DNA from 3 places in the Nitrincola sp. genome. Region 1 is predicted to be linked to each of the others. Evidence: predicted binding sites of a transcription regulator. Region 1 holds the regulator's gene; each other region holds the start of a gene.
The links. The regulator sigma-54, encoded in region 1, starts transcription at its own class of promoters, with help from an activator protein. The targets are predictions, from matches to a motif close to TGGCACNNNNNTTGCTNT.
Positions count from the first base shown of each region.

Region 2: ACN0R1_RS12985 (circularly permuted type 2 ATP-grasp protein) is a predicted target of sigma-54. The motif match lies at 2,459-2,476, and genes of this name have one in related genera.
Region 3: flgB (flagellar basal body rod protein FlgB) is a predicted target of sigma-54. The motif match lies at 2,387-2,404, and genes of this name have one in related genera.

Region 1 is NZ_JBLXDN010000001.1:332,609-336,845, forward strand. It holds gene ACN0R1_RS01525 (KdsC family phosphatase) at 1-160, shown strand, start outside; gene lptC (LPS export ABC transporter periplasmic protein LptC) at 160-726, shown strand; gene lptA (lipopolysaccharide transport periplasmic protein LptA) at 713-1,225, shown strand; gene lptB (LPS export ABC transporter ATP-binding protein) at 1,228-1,956, shown strand; gene ACN0R1_RS01545 (RNA polymerase factor sigma-54) at 1,996-3,501, shown strand; gene hpf (ribosome hibernation promoting factor) at 3,550-3,840, shown strand; gene ACN0R1_RS01555 (PTS sugar transporter subunit IIA) at 3,862-4,237, shown strand, end outside.
Region 2 is NZ_JBLXDN010000016.1:65,868-70,104, reverse strand. It holds gene ACN0R1_RS12990 (DUF2126 domain-containing protein) at 1-2,187, opposite strand, end outside; gene ACN0R1_RS12985 (circularly permuted type 2 ATP-grasp protein) at 2,518-3,975, shown strand; gene ACN0R1_RS12980 (alpha-E domain-containing protein) at 3,979-4,237, shown strand, end outside.
Region 3 is NZ_JBLXDN010000046.1:18,048-22,284, forward strand. It holds gene flgA (flagellar basal body P-ring formation chaperone FlgA) at 1-432, opposite strand, end outside; gene ACN0R1_RS19120 (chemotaxis protein CheV) at 495-1,433, shown strand; gene ACN0R1_RS19125 (CheR family methyltransferase) at 1,455-2,294, shown strand; gene flgB (flagellar basal body rod protein FlgB) at 2,443-2,847, shown strand; gene flgC (flagellar basal body rod protein FlgC) at 2,850-3,284, shown strand; gene ACN0R1_RS19140 (flagellar hook assembly protein FlgD) at 3,307-3,978, shown strand; gene ACN0R1_RS19145 (flagellar hook protein FlgE) at 3,995-4,237, shown strand, end outside.

The DNA of each region.
Region 1 (4,237 bases):
CGCTTTTGGTGTCTCTGTTCCCAATGGTCATCCGGTAGTCTGCCAGGAAGCCGATTGGTGTACCTCCCGCCAAGGCGGTCATGGAGCGGCACGGGAATTCTGCGAAGTACTGTTATCAGCTCAGGGTAAACTGACCGGTCTGATTGAGGAATTTCGCTGATGTTTAGTGCCGCCCGCCTGAAACTGATAACCGGTCTGGCAATACTACTGGCCGCGCTGGTGTACTGGGGCATTTTTGGCAGTCCTGGTGAAACCGTTTCAGGTGACCCGGATAATCCAGATCGAGTGGACTTTTTTATCCGCGATGCGTACATCAGTGTATTCGATGAAAACGGACAACTCTCACGCATCGTCCAGTCACCCCATTTGCAGCATTTCCCGGCACCGGAGCTGATCACACTGAACAGCCCATTGATTACACTGCCTCGCGATGGACGTGGCGATACACAGATTTCGTCCGACCTCGGCAGCATGCCAGACGATGAAAGCAAGATTGAACTTGCAGGAAACGTCAGGGTTATTGATAATTCGGCTGCAGAAACACCTTGGGTACTGACGACATCAGTCATGACATTACTGCCACCGGATGATTATGCCGAAACCGATGCTCCCGTTCAGATTCAACAGGGAACCAACCGTACCGATGCTATCGGCATGCAGGCGTGGCTAAAAGAACACCGTATAGACCTGCTGTCTGACGTAAGAGGATATTATGCGACATACTAAAATGTTAATGCTGTGCCTGATCACAGCACTACTGATACTGAGTCAGACTGCTTACGCCCTGCCTGAAGACCAGGAGCAGCCAATCTATGTCTCAGCCGATCACGCCAGCATGAACGAACTCACTGGCGTCGCTGTGTATACCGGATCAGTTGAAATACGTCAGGGCACCATGCTGATGCTGGGTTCACGTGTCGAAATGCACCGTGATAATGCCGGTAGTATTTCCAGAATTTTATCGACTGGCTCCCCTGCTGAGTTTCATCAGCAAGCCAGTGCCAACCAGCCTACAACCAAGGCCTATGGATTACGTATGGATTACCAGGTACCCACTCAGACGGTAACCATTACTGAAAACGCTCGCGTTATGCAGGACGCCGACGAGTTCACCGGAGATCGCATCGTCTATGACATGGATAAATCTGTCGTGGATGCATTCAGAAGCGAGTCTCAGGATGGCCAGCGCGTGCAAATGATCATTCAACCGAAAGGCAACCAGTAGCCATGACCACCACTCTGGAAGCCCTGCATCTGGCCAAGTCCTATAAAGGACGTGATGTTGTTCGCGACGTTTCCCTGAAAATCAGCCAGGGCGAAATTGTGGGTCTGCTGGGTCCAAATGGTGCGGGTAAAACGACCTGCTTCTATATGATCGTGGGACTGGTAAATGCCGACAAGGGCAATATTCGTCTTGCACAGCAGGATATCACCCAATTGCCTATGCACAGCCGCGCCAAAAAAGGCATCGGCTATCTGCCACAGGAAGCTTCGGTGTTCAGAAAGCTGAGTGTCAGCGACAATCTGATGGCCATTCTGGAAACCCGTAAGGAGTTATCCAAATCAGACCGCACCCAGTTACTGGAAGAGCTGCTACAGGAATTCCATATTACCCATCTACGCAACAGCCCAGGTATGGCACTGTCTGGGGGGGAGCGTCGGCGCGTGGAGATAGCCCGTGCATTGGCCACGGAACCACGCTTCATTCTGCTGGATGAACCCTTTGCGGGTGTTGATCCGATATCAGTAAATGATATTAAACAGACCATACGGCATCTTCAGGAACGTAATATAGGTATACTGATAACTGATCACAATGTGCGCGAGACCCTCGACATTTGTGAACGTGCCTACATCGTCAGTGAAGGCGCCATCCTTGCAGATGGCAGTCCATCTGACATAATGGGCAACAAGCAGGTTCGCAGCGCCTATCTCGGCGACCAGTTCCGGCTTTAGTCACCATCCCTGCCTCTGAATAAGTGATCTTAACGGCATATGAAGCAAGCGTTACATCTCAAGATTGGCCAACATCTCACGATGACGCCACAGCTGCAACAAGCCATCCGCCTGCTGCAGCTGTCAACACTGGATCTACAACAGGAGATCCAGCAGGCGCTGGACAGCAACCCGTTGCTGGAAGTCAGTGATGATGAATCTGACACGACCGAAGCGCTCGTGGATCAAACCTATGAAGATAAAGAAACCGCTGCACTAAACAGCAATAGCGAAACGTCAGACAATTCAAACGAAGACACTGGGGCAGATACTGACTGGAATGAATCCATTCCCGATGACTTGCCCACTGACAGCAACTGGGAAGACACCTTCCAAAGCCAAGGCCCAGGCTCAGGCTCTGCTGCCGAAGGCGACTGGCCTAATCAAGACAATGATACCCGAGAAGACACCCTCCAGGATCATCTGATCTGGCAGTTGAACCTGACCCCCATGAGTGAACAGGACTATATGGTGGCAGAGGCCATTATCGACGCCACGGATGCGGATGGCTACCTGCGTAGCGACCTTGCCGAGCTACTGGAACAGTTCCAGGCACAACAGCCGGAACTGTTCATGGAAGCCGATGAAGATGAAATTCTGGCGGTACTCCACCGGGTTCAGCAATTTGATCCACCGGGGGTAGCCGCCCGAGATCTGAGTGAATGCCTGTGTATACAGATCAGGCAACTGCCAGAAACGATCGAATGGCGTGAGCAAGCAATTCGCCTTTGCCGGGAATTTTTACCCCTGCTAGGCAGCCATGATTACAAAACACTGATGCGCAAAATGCGTCTGAATGACGTTGAACTGGATAATGTCATCAACCTGATCCGCTCGTTAAACCCCAAACCCGGCGCATTGATCAGCTCCACTCAATCTGAATATGTCATACCCGATGTCATGGTGCGTAAAATCCAGGATGAGTGGATCGTATCCCTTAATCCAGATATCGCTCCTAAACTGCGGATCAATTCACAGTATGCGGATTTGATCCGACGTGCTGACAGCAGTGCCGACAATACCTACTTGAAAAATCACCTGCAGGAAGCGCGCTGGTTTTTGAAAAGTTTGCTGAGCCGCAATGACACGCTACTAAAGGTGGCAACCGAGATTGTCGAGCGACAGCGCGACTTTCTCGACACAGGTGATGAAGCCATGAAACCCATGGTGTTGCATGATATCGCTGAAGCGGTATCCATGCATGAATCCACCATTTCCCGTGTTACCACACAAAAATTCATTCATACCCCCAGAGGTATTTTTGAGCTTAAATATTTCTTTTCCAGTCAGGTTAATACGGCCGATGGAGAAGGTGCTTCATCCACAGCGATTCGAGCGCTGATCAAAAAGTTGATTTCTGCTGAAAATACAGCCAAACCCCTCAGCGATAACAAGATCGCACAACTGCTGAAAGAGCAGGGAATCAACGTAGCAAGACGTACCGTCGCAAAATATCGTGAGGCGTTAAGCATTCCGCCTTCTAATGAGCGCAAGCGTCTGCTTTAATTAACTATAGAGTACGACCTCATCGTACCGGCACTAAGGAGAGATACCATGCAGATCAATATAACCGGTCATCACGTAGAACTGACAGATGCATTAAATGAGTACGTTCGCAGTAAATTCGTGCGTCTTGAGCGTCATTTCGACAATATTACCAACGTACAGGTGACCCTGAGTGTTGAGAAGCAGCGCCAGAAAGCTGAAGCTGACTTACATGTAGCTGGAGGTGAAATATTTGCACAAGCCGAACAGGATGACATGTATGCTGCAATAGATGCCATGATCGACAAATTGGATCGTCAGGTCATTAAGCACAAGGAAAAAATGAAATCTCATAAATAACCACTAACTATTGACTATCACATGCCTATATCCGAACTACTGACTGAATCCCTGACACTCTGTCATATCGATGCCGTCAGTAAAAAACGTGTTTTAGAAATTGCCAGTGAAACACTGGCTGCCGAAATAGATGAACTGGAAGCTGAAGATGTCTTCAGCGCCCTGCTCAATCGTGAACGCCTCGGCAGTACAGGCATCGGCGACGGTGTGGCGATCCCACACTGTCGTCTGGCTGGCTGTAATAGAGCTCTCGCACTTTTAATCACCTTGAAAGAACCTATTGATTTTGATGCGATAGACAACCGTCCTGTCGACCTTCTCTGCTGCCTATTGGTCCCTGAAGATGCGGCTACAGAGCATTTACAAACACTCGCTGGTCTAGCCGAGCTCTTCAGTC
Region 2 (4,237 bases), on a different contig from region 1:
AGAATCGGCTGGTGTGGCACCACCCAGGGTGACATGGTTACCGCCGCCTGTTCCGGTATGGCGTCCATCCAACATGAACTTTTCAGTACCCAGACGGGCCAGGCGGGCCTCTTCGTAAAGTCGGTGGGTGGAGTTGACCAGTTCACGCCAAGTGCGGGAAGGCATGATATTCACTTCGATCACACCTGGATCCGGTGTGATCATGAATTTTTCAATACGCGGGTCAGCTGGTGGTGGATAGCCTTCCAGGCAGACAGGCAGCTCCAGTTCAGCGGCAGTATGTTCTATCTGTACCAGTAGTTCCAAATAGTGTTCCAACTCCGCCAGTGGCGGCATAAACACAAATAATTTGCCTTCACGAGGCTCAACACAGAGGGCTGTATGGATGATTCTGCTCTCGTCAGCATCAGGGTGCTGCTCTTGGCGTAACTGTGCCTCAGGGCGCTCCAGGGTGGGCTCCTGGTGCAGCCAGGCACTGTAGCGGCTGGCAATTTCACCATGTAGATCCGGTAATGGTGGCTTGACCTCAAATAAAGAGGCTGGGTGGTGCTGTTCTTCCTGTCCGGCCAATGGCAGCTCGCTCAACGGCAGACGATAGCCCATCGGAGAATCCCCAGGAATCAGATAAAGTTGTCGACGTCGGACCGGCCAGTCTCCTGAACGCCAGCGGTTCTGTTTAAGATCACGTCCAAGGGGCAGGGTGAAGCCAGTGATTTTATCCACGCCTTGCTCAAGCAGGGTGGCTAGTCGACGGCGGTTTTCATCACTCTTTAGATCTTCTTTACTGAGATCAATGTCCACAGGCTGTTTACGTTCCAGCCACAGATAATAGTAGGCATCCTCATAGCAGGGGATCAAATGCTGCGGCTTCAGCCCGAGACGTGTTGTCAGGGCTGTGGCGAATTGACGGGCATCCTGAGCATCCAGACGATAATTTTTGTGGATGTCGGCCAGCCAGCGATCTTCCTTCCATATGGGCTTGCCATCCCGACGCCAATAACAGGCCAGGGCCCAGCGCGGAAGTGACTCACCAGGGTACCACTTGCCTTGCTGATAGTGGATTAGGCCGTTGGGAGCAAAGTGGGGCCGTAATCGCTGCAACAAAATTTCAGCTAAGCGGCGTTTATTCGGCCCTTGTGCGGCAATGGTCCACTCCTCTGCATCCATATCATCGATAGAGACAAAGGTGGGCTCGCCGCCCATAGTTAGGCGCAAATCTTCCTGTTCCAGTATCTGGTCAACACGTTCGCCTAGTTGGTCTATCGCTTGCCACTGATCATCCGTGTAGGGTTTGGTAACACGTGGATCTTCATGGATACGGGTGACTTCCATGGCAAAGTCAAAGGTCACCTTGCAGGGTTCCGATGTGCCGGTGATGGGTGCTGCGCTGGAAGGAGAGGGGGTGGCGGCCAGAGGAATATGCCCTTCCCCAGCCAACATGCCAGACGTTGGATCAAGGCCTATCCATCCAGCACCTGGGATGTACACTTCGGTCCAGGCATGCAGGTCGGTAAAGTCGGTGTCAGTTCCTGATGGGCCATCCAGTGCTTTGAGGTCGGCTTTCAACTGAATTAAATAGCCGGAAACAAAACGAGCGGCGAGTCCGAGGTGGCGTAAAATCTGGACCATCAGCCAAGCTGAATCACGGCAGGATCCCAGCGCCTTCTGCAAGGTTTCTTCAGCCGTTTGTACGCCTGGTTCCAAACGGATGGTGTATTCAATATCTGCTGCCAGCTTCTGATTTAATCCGACCAGAAAATCCACGACAGCGGCAGGTTCGGTTGAAGTCTGTTTGACCCATTGGGTTAACAAAGGGCCTGATTCGGTAATCTCTAAGTAAGGGCTAAGCTCTTTACACAGTTCTTCAGGGTAGCTGAAGGGAAATAAATCGGCGTAATCTTCCAGAAAAAAATCGAACGGATTGATCACTGTCATGGGCGCAATCAGTTCTATATCCACTTGAAGGCGGCGGATTTTTTCTGGAAAAACCAGTCTGGCTGAATGGTTGCCGAAGGGGTCCTGTTGCCAGTTAATAAAATACTCACCACCAGACACCTTGAGTGAATAGGCGTCGATCGGTGTGCGGCAATGAGGCGCAGGGCGCAGCCTGATCAAGTGTGGTGATAGGTGCACCGGTTTATCAAAGTCATATCGGGTGGTGTGCTTCAGTGCAACGCGAATCGTCATGATCTCTTACCCTGCTGAAAAGATAGGCTTTCAGAATCTATGATGGTTCATCAGCAACAGATATGCCAGATATAACCTACCTGGTCATTAATAAGCTATACCTAAGAGACAATCAGGCTTAGGCTGAGGCTGGTATGCGGAAACCAAGCATGGCAAACGCTCCATTTGGTTGCATTTTGTGCACTATTTAAGTGCAATTGGCGCCTTTTAAGTGCATGGCGGCTTAGCTGGATCTATTCACTTCAGAGTATAGGGCCTGATACCACTGAGCTGGTACAGCAATTGCAAATAAAACTCTATCGGTATGATGACAACAATGGATAACACGCTATGACGAAAGTGAACTGGCAAGATTATGCGTGCAAAGATTTTTACGATGAGTTGATTGCGGCGCCTGGACAGCCTAGAGCCGAAGCACGCATGTTGTGTGATTACTTTGAGAAGCTAGCATCGGCAGAATTGACAGAGCACCGGCATGCCGTTGATGTGGCCATACAAACCATGGGTATCACCTTTACGGTGTATACCGAAGGCAGCATGATAGACCGCGCCTGGCCTTTTGATCCGGTGCCACGCATTATTCCCCGCACAGAATGGGAGAAAACGGCTGCTGGTCTGCGTCAGCGGGTAGAGGCACTGAACTTGTTTATTCATGATCTTTACCATGATCAGCGCATTATAAAGGATGGTGTTCTCCCGGCCGAAGTATTGGCTCAGTCAGTGAATTTCAGACCCCAGTGTGTGGGTATTTCGCCACCGCATAATGTCTGGGCACATATCTGTGGCTCAGATCTGGTCCGAGACAGCGACGGTACGCTCTATGTTCTGGAAGACAACCTGCGGGTGCCTTCTGGCGTGTCTTACATGCTGGAAAACCGCAACGTTATTAAACGGGTATTACCTGAAATGTTTGCCACTGGGCGTATCCAGCCGGTAGATGATTATACCGATCAGCTGTTTGATATGCTGGCGGCTATGTCGCCGCGCCCCGGTGATGAGCCGCAGATAGTGATTTTGACACCTGGCATCTACAACTCGGCCTACTATGAGCACTCCTACCTGGCACAGCAGATGGGGGTCGAGCTGGTCGAGGGTTCCGATCTGCTGGTCAGTGATGATGACTATGTTTACATGAAAACGGTTGATGGCCTGCAGCAGGTGGATGTTATATACCGCCGCATCGATGATATGTTCCTCGATCCAGAGGTTTTCAATCCTGAATCCACCTTAGGTGTGCCCGGGCTGATGCGGGCCTGGCGGGCTGGCAAGGTGGCCCTGGCCAATGCGCCGGGTGCTGGTGTGGCTGATGATAAAATTGTGTATGCCTTCGTGCCACAAATTATTCGTTATTATCTGGATCAGGAACCCTTATTGCCTAACGTGCCCAGTTATCTGTGCATGATTGAAAAAGACCGGGAATATGTCCTTAATAATCTGGATAAACTGGTGGTGAAACCCGCCAATGAGTCGGGAGGTTATGGCATGCTGATCGGTCCACATGCCAGCAAACGTGAACGCAAAGCCTTTGCCGAATTGATCAAGGCTGATCCGCGTAACTACATGGCGCAACCCACCTTAAAACTGTCAACGGCACCGACACTCTGCGGGAATGCCATGGAACCCCGTCATATCGATTTGCGTCCCTTTATCCTGTCTGGCGGTGATTCGACTTATGTGACCATGGGTGGATTGACCCGTGTTGCTATGACCAAAGGGTCGCTGGTGGTGAATTCGTCGCAGGGGGGTGGCAGTAAAGACACCTGGGTTGTTGATGTGAGAGAGGGTTAAGCCATGTTATCTAGAGTTGCAGAAAATGTGTATTGGTTAGCCCGTTACCTTGAGCGTGCAGAGGATACGGCGCGTCTGATCAGTGTTAATAGCCATTTGTTGTTGGATTTCCCCCGCGCCACCCGTCTGGGCTGGGCTACGTTGGTGACCATTACTGGCAGTGAAGACATATTTGAAAAGTATTATTCGGAGCAGGATGAAGCCAGTGTATTGAGCTTTTTGTGTGGTGATCGCCGCTACAGTGGGTCAATTATTTCATCGC
Region 3 (4,237 bases), on a different contig from region 1:
AGTGAAATAGTCGCCATTCATGCGTATTACATCCTGTTCGACTATACGTATATCAGAGGGCGCTATACGAGTGTTGCGGGCCAGCGGGCGACTTGTCACAATAACATCTACGAGCTGTTTTATCTGGGCGGTAACAAATAAGCTCCAAAAGGAAGGTGCATGGCAGGTAACTTTTGCTGTCACCCGCTGCCCACTATTAAACGGCAGGCTGATTTCGAGGGGGGTCTGGCAGCGAGGCAGGTCCAATGCAGGATTTACTGGATTAATTGTTGCTTCAATCCGGCTTTCTGGCGATCGTGTGTTAAACTCATAAATGAGGGTGTCATGAACCTGTTGTTCGATATCTTCAGGCAGCATTCTGGCGCTAACAGCCGTCGCAGCCAAAAAAGTAGCCAAAAACAATACAACTAGTGTTAAATTAACAGTATTCACGCGTATCCTGTTCCATCGGGGAGATGCAACTCTGTTTAAGTCGGCTTGAGGTTTATTGAATCATGTCAGGTATATTGGATAGTGTAAACCTTCGGACACAGATGGTCGGTCAAAACCGTCTCGAGCTTTTGTTGTTCGGTCTTGAAACCTCACAATGCTATGGCATTAACGTGTTCAAGGTGCGTGAGGTGCTGCAGTGCCCGGAACTCACTGAAGTGCCCCGAAAAACCTCTGTCATCAAAGGTATGGCGCATATTCGTGGTGAGACAATACCCGTGCTCGATTTGTCTGAGGCAATTGGTCGTCCTCCGGTTCCCGCCGAAGAGGAAGGGGGTTGTTTTCTGATAGTTGCTGAGTACAACAAGCGCACCCTGGCCTTTTTGGTCAGAAAGGTAGACCGTATTCTGAACACCAATTGGGATCAGATCATGGCACCTCCTGCCGAAATCGGATCAGATAACTATCTGACAGCGGTGTTTGAGTTTGAAGGTAAGCTCATCGAGATTATCGATGTTGAGCAGATTCTGGCAGATATTTATCCGGCATCAACAGATATCAGCGGTGATATTGCTACCAAGGAAATGAAAACCAAGGCTGAACAGTATCGGGTTATGATCTGTGATGATTCGCAGGTAGCTCGTAATCAGATGATTCGAAGTCTTGAAGGGTTGGGCCTTAAAGTTACTGTGGCTAACAATGGTCGTCAGGCGTGGCAGACACTCAAAGATCTGGCTGATCGAGATGTCGATGTACCTGATTATTTTTTGATGCTGATCTCTGATATTGAGATGCCGGAAATGGACGGTTATACCCTGACCTCAATGGTTCGCAGTGATACCCGTATGGACAAATTACATGTGATCCTGCATACGTCGCTTAGCGGCGGTTTCAATGTCTCTATGGTAAAAAAGGTTGGAGCGGATGGCTTTCTGGCCAAATTTAATCCGGATGACTTGGCTTCAGTTGTTGTTAAGCGCATCAATGCAGTTAATAAGCACTGACAACCTGATAGGTAGAATTGAGTGAAGAGCGGATTCAGCATTACCTCTGAAGAATTCAGAGGATTCAGCCAGTTTCTGGAAAAAAGCTGTGGCATTTTGTTGGCAGAGCACAAACAGTATCTGGTGCAGAGTCGTCTCAGTCGCATCATGCAGAAAGAAGGCTATAGCAGTCTTTCTGACTTGATTCGCCGTCTCAATCAACCGGGCAACTCGACAATTAAAGAGCAGGTCATCGACGCGATGACCACCAACGAAACCTTGTGGTTTCGTGATATTCATCCCTATGAAATACTGAAAAACAAACTCTTGCCTGAATTGAGTGATGGCAAGAGCTTTCAGAAGTTACGTATCTGGTCGGCTGCCTGTTCAACTGGCCAGGAACCTTACTCTATCAGTATGGTGATTGAAGAGTTTCGCCAGACTAAAGCCAGTGCGTTTTCCAGTGGTCAGGAAATTGTGGCCACTGATATAGCCTCAACGGTGCTTGATCAGGCCCGCAAGGGCGAATATGAAATGCTGGCCTTGGGGCGTGGGCTGTCACAGGATCGCCTGATGCGTTTCTTTACTAAATCATCCGAGGGTAGTTGGCAGATTAAGACTGAAATACGCAACCGAGTGCGTTTTCAGAGTTTGAATTTGCTGGGCCAGTACTCCACGTTAGGGCAATTTGATATTGTCTTTTGTCGCAATGTGTTGATCTATTTCTCTTCGGATGTAAAAAACGATATTTTGCGTAAAATCCATAAGCAACTCAAACCAGGCGGTTATCTGATTCTGGGGGCGTCCGAATCCCTGTCTGGTCTGCCAGACCTGTACAAAATGATCCATTGCCGCCCCGGCATTATCTATCAGGCGATTTGAGTTGCCGCTTAGGTGGCAGTACCTTGCCGCTTTTGATCTGACTTTCATCACCCGCTCTTCCCGAAGCCCGCAATAGCGGGTTTTTTGGTTTTTGGCACAGTGTTTGCTTTATTTGGTTCAAAGCAGTTTTTTGAGCTAGGTGGCAAGCATGGCAATAAATTTTGATTCAGCACTGGGAATACATGCGGATGCATTAACTTTGCGTGCGCGGCGTGCTGAGGTTATCGCGAATAATATTGCCAACGCCGATACCCCTAACTTTAAAGCCAGAGATATCGACTTTCGCGCCGTGTTAAGCGGCGCGATGGATGGACAGCAATCGCCATTGAAAATGGCGGTCACGCAGGATGGGCATAAGCAGCAGTTGGCTGATCCTGATTTTGCGGCTGATCTGATGTTCCGCAACCCACTACAGCCAGCTGTCGATGGCAATACGGTTGAAGTACAGGAAGAGATGGCACGTTATACCGATAATGCCCTGCGTTATCAGGCTAGTTTTGAGTTTTTGAACAGTAAGTTTTCCGGTCTACGTAAAGCGGTTAAGGGTGAGTAAGTATGTCACTGTCTAATGTGTTCAGTATTTCCGGCTCGGCTATGAGTGCTCAGACCATTCGTCTGAATACCACCGCCAGTAATATGGCCAATGCACAGAGTGTCAGTTCAAGTGAAGGTGAAACCTACCGAGCCAGACACCCGGTTTTCTCACTGAAAGCACCGGATGCTAGTGAGCTCCGCTCGGCTGACTCCGGGTTAGTGCCAGGGCAGGGTGTACAAGTATTAGGCATAGTAGAGAGCCAGTCTGAACCACGTATGACCTATGAGCCGGATCACCCGCTGTCAGATGAGCAAGGTTATGTGTATTACCCGAATGTGAATGTGGTGGAAGAGATGGCTGACATGATTTCAGCATCACGTTCTTTCCAGATTAATGCCGATGTGATGAATACGGCAAAGCAGATGCTGCAGAAAACCCTGACCCTGGGTCAGTAAGCCAGAATTAGAGGATATCGTCATGAGTACGATTAATACCACCAACAACATCTATGATCAGATCAATCAAGCCAATCAGCAGAGTTCAACCAAAAAAGCTGAGAGTAATGATGATAATCAGATGTTTATGAAACTGATGATCGCGCAGCTGCAAAATCAGGATCCGACCAGTCCCGCGGATACCAGCGAATTTATGCAGCAGATTTCCAGTATGACCATGGTCGAAACCATGACAGAGATGTCAAACACCTTTCAAACCATGAGCAACAGTTTATTAAGTAGTCAAAGTGCTTTGCAGGCTTCGTCAATGGTCGGTCAGCGGGTATTCATTAATACCGATATTGCACAGATGACTCAGCAGGGTGGGGCGCTGCCAGGGACTGTCAGTCTGGAAACCAGTACAACAGATCTTCGCGTGTCTATCTATGACCAGGGTGGAGCCTTGGTGGATCAAGTCAATATGGGGCAGACTCAAGCCGGTGAGCGTAGCTTTGTCTGGAATGCCTCCGAAGACGTGCCTCCGGGAAACTATCAGATGATAGCCGAAGCCTATGATGGCGAAAAATATACACAGGTTGATACCTGGCTACCCTTTACTGTGAACAGTGTGTCATTGGGCCAGAATGGTATCGGTATGAAAGTGAATACATCTATTGGCAGCATCGATTTCAGCGATGTTAAACAGTTAGGGTAAGTGAGGATATAACGTCATGTCATTCAATACAGCTATTACCGGTCTAAAAGCCGCATCTACCATGTTGGATGTGACCGGTAACAATATAGCCAACGTCAGTACCACCGGCTTTAAGTCTTCACGGACTCAATTTGCTGATATTTATGCCACTTCAGTAGTGGGAGCTGGTTCCAGTAATACCCCTGGATCCGGTGTTACAGTCTCGGGTATTTCTCAGGACTTTAGTGCTGGAACCATCGAATTTACTAATAATAACCTT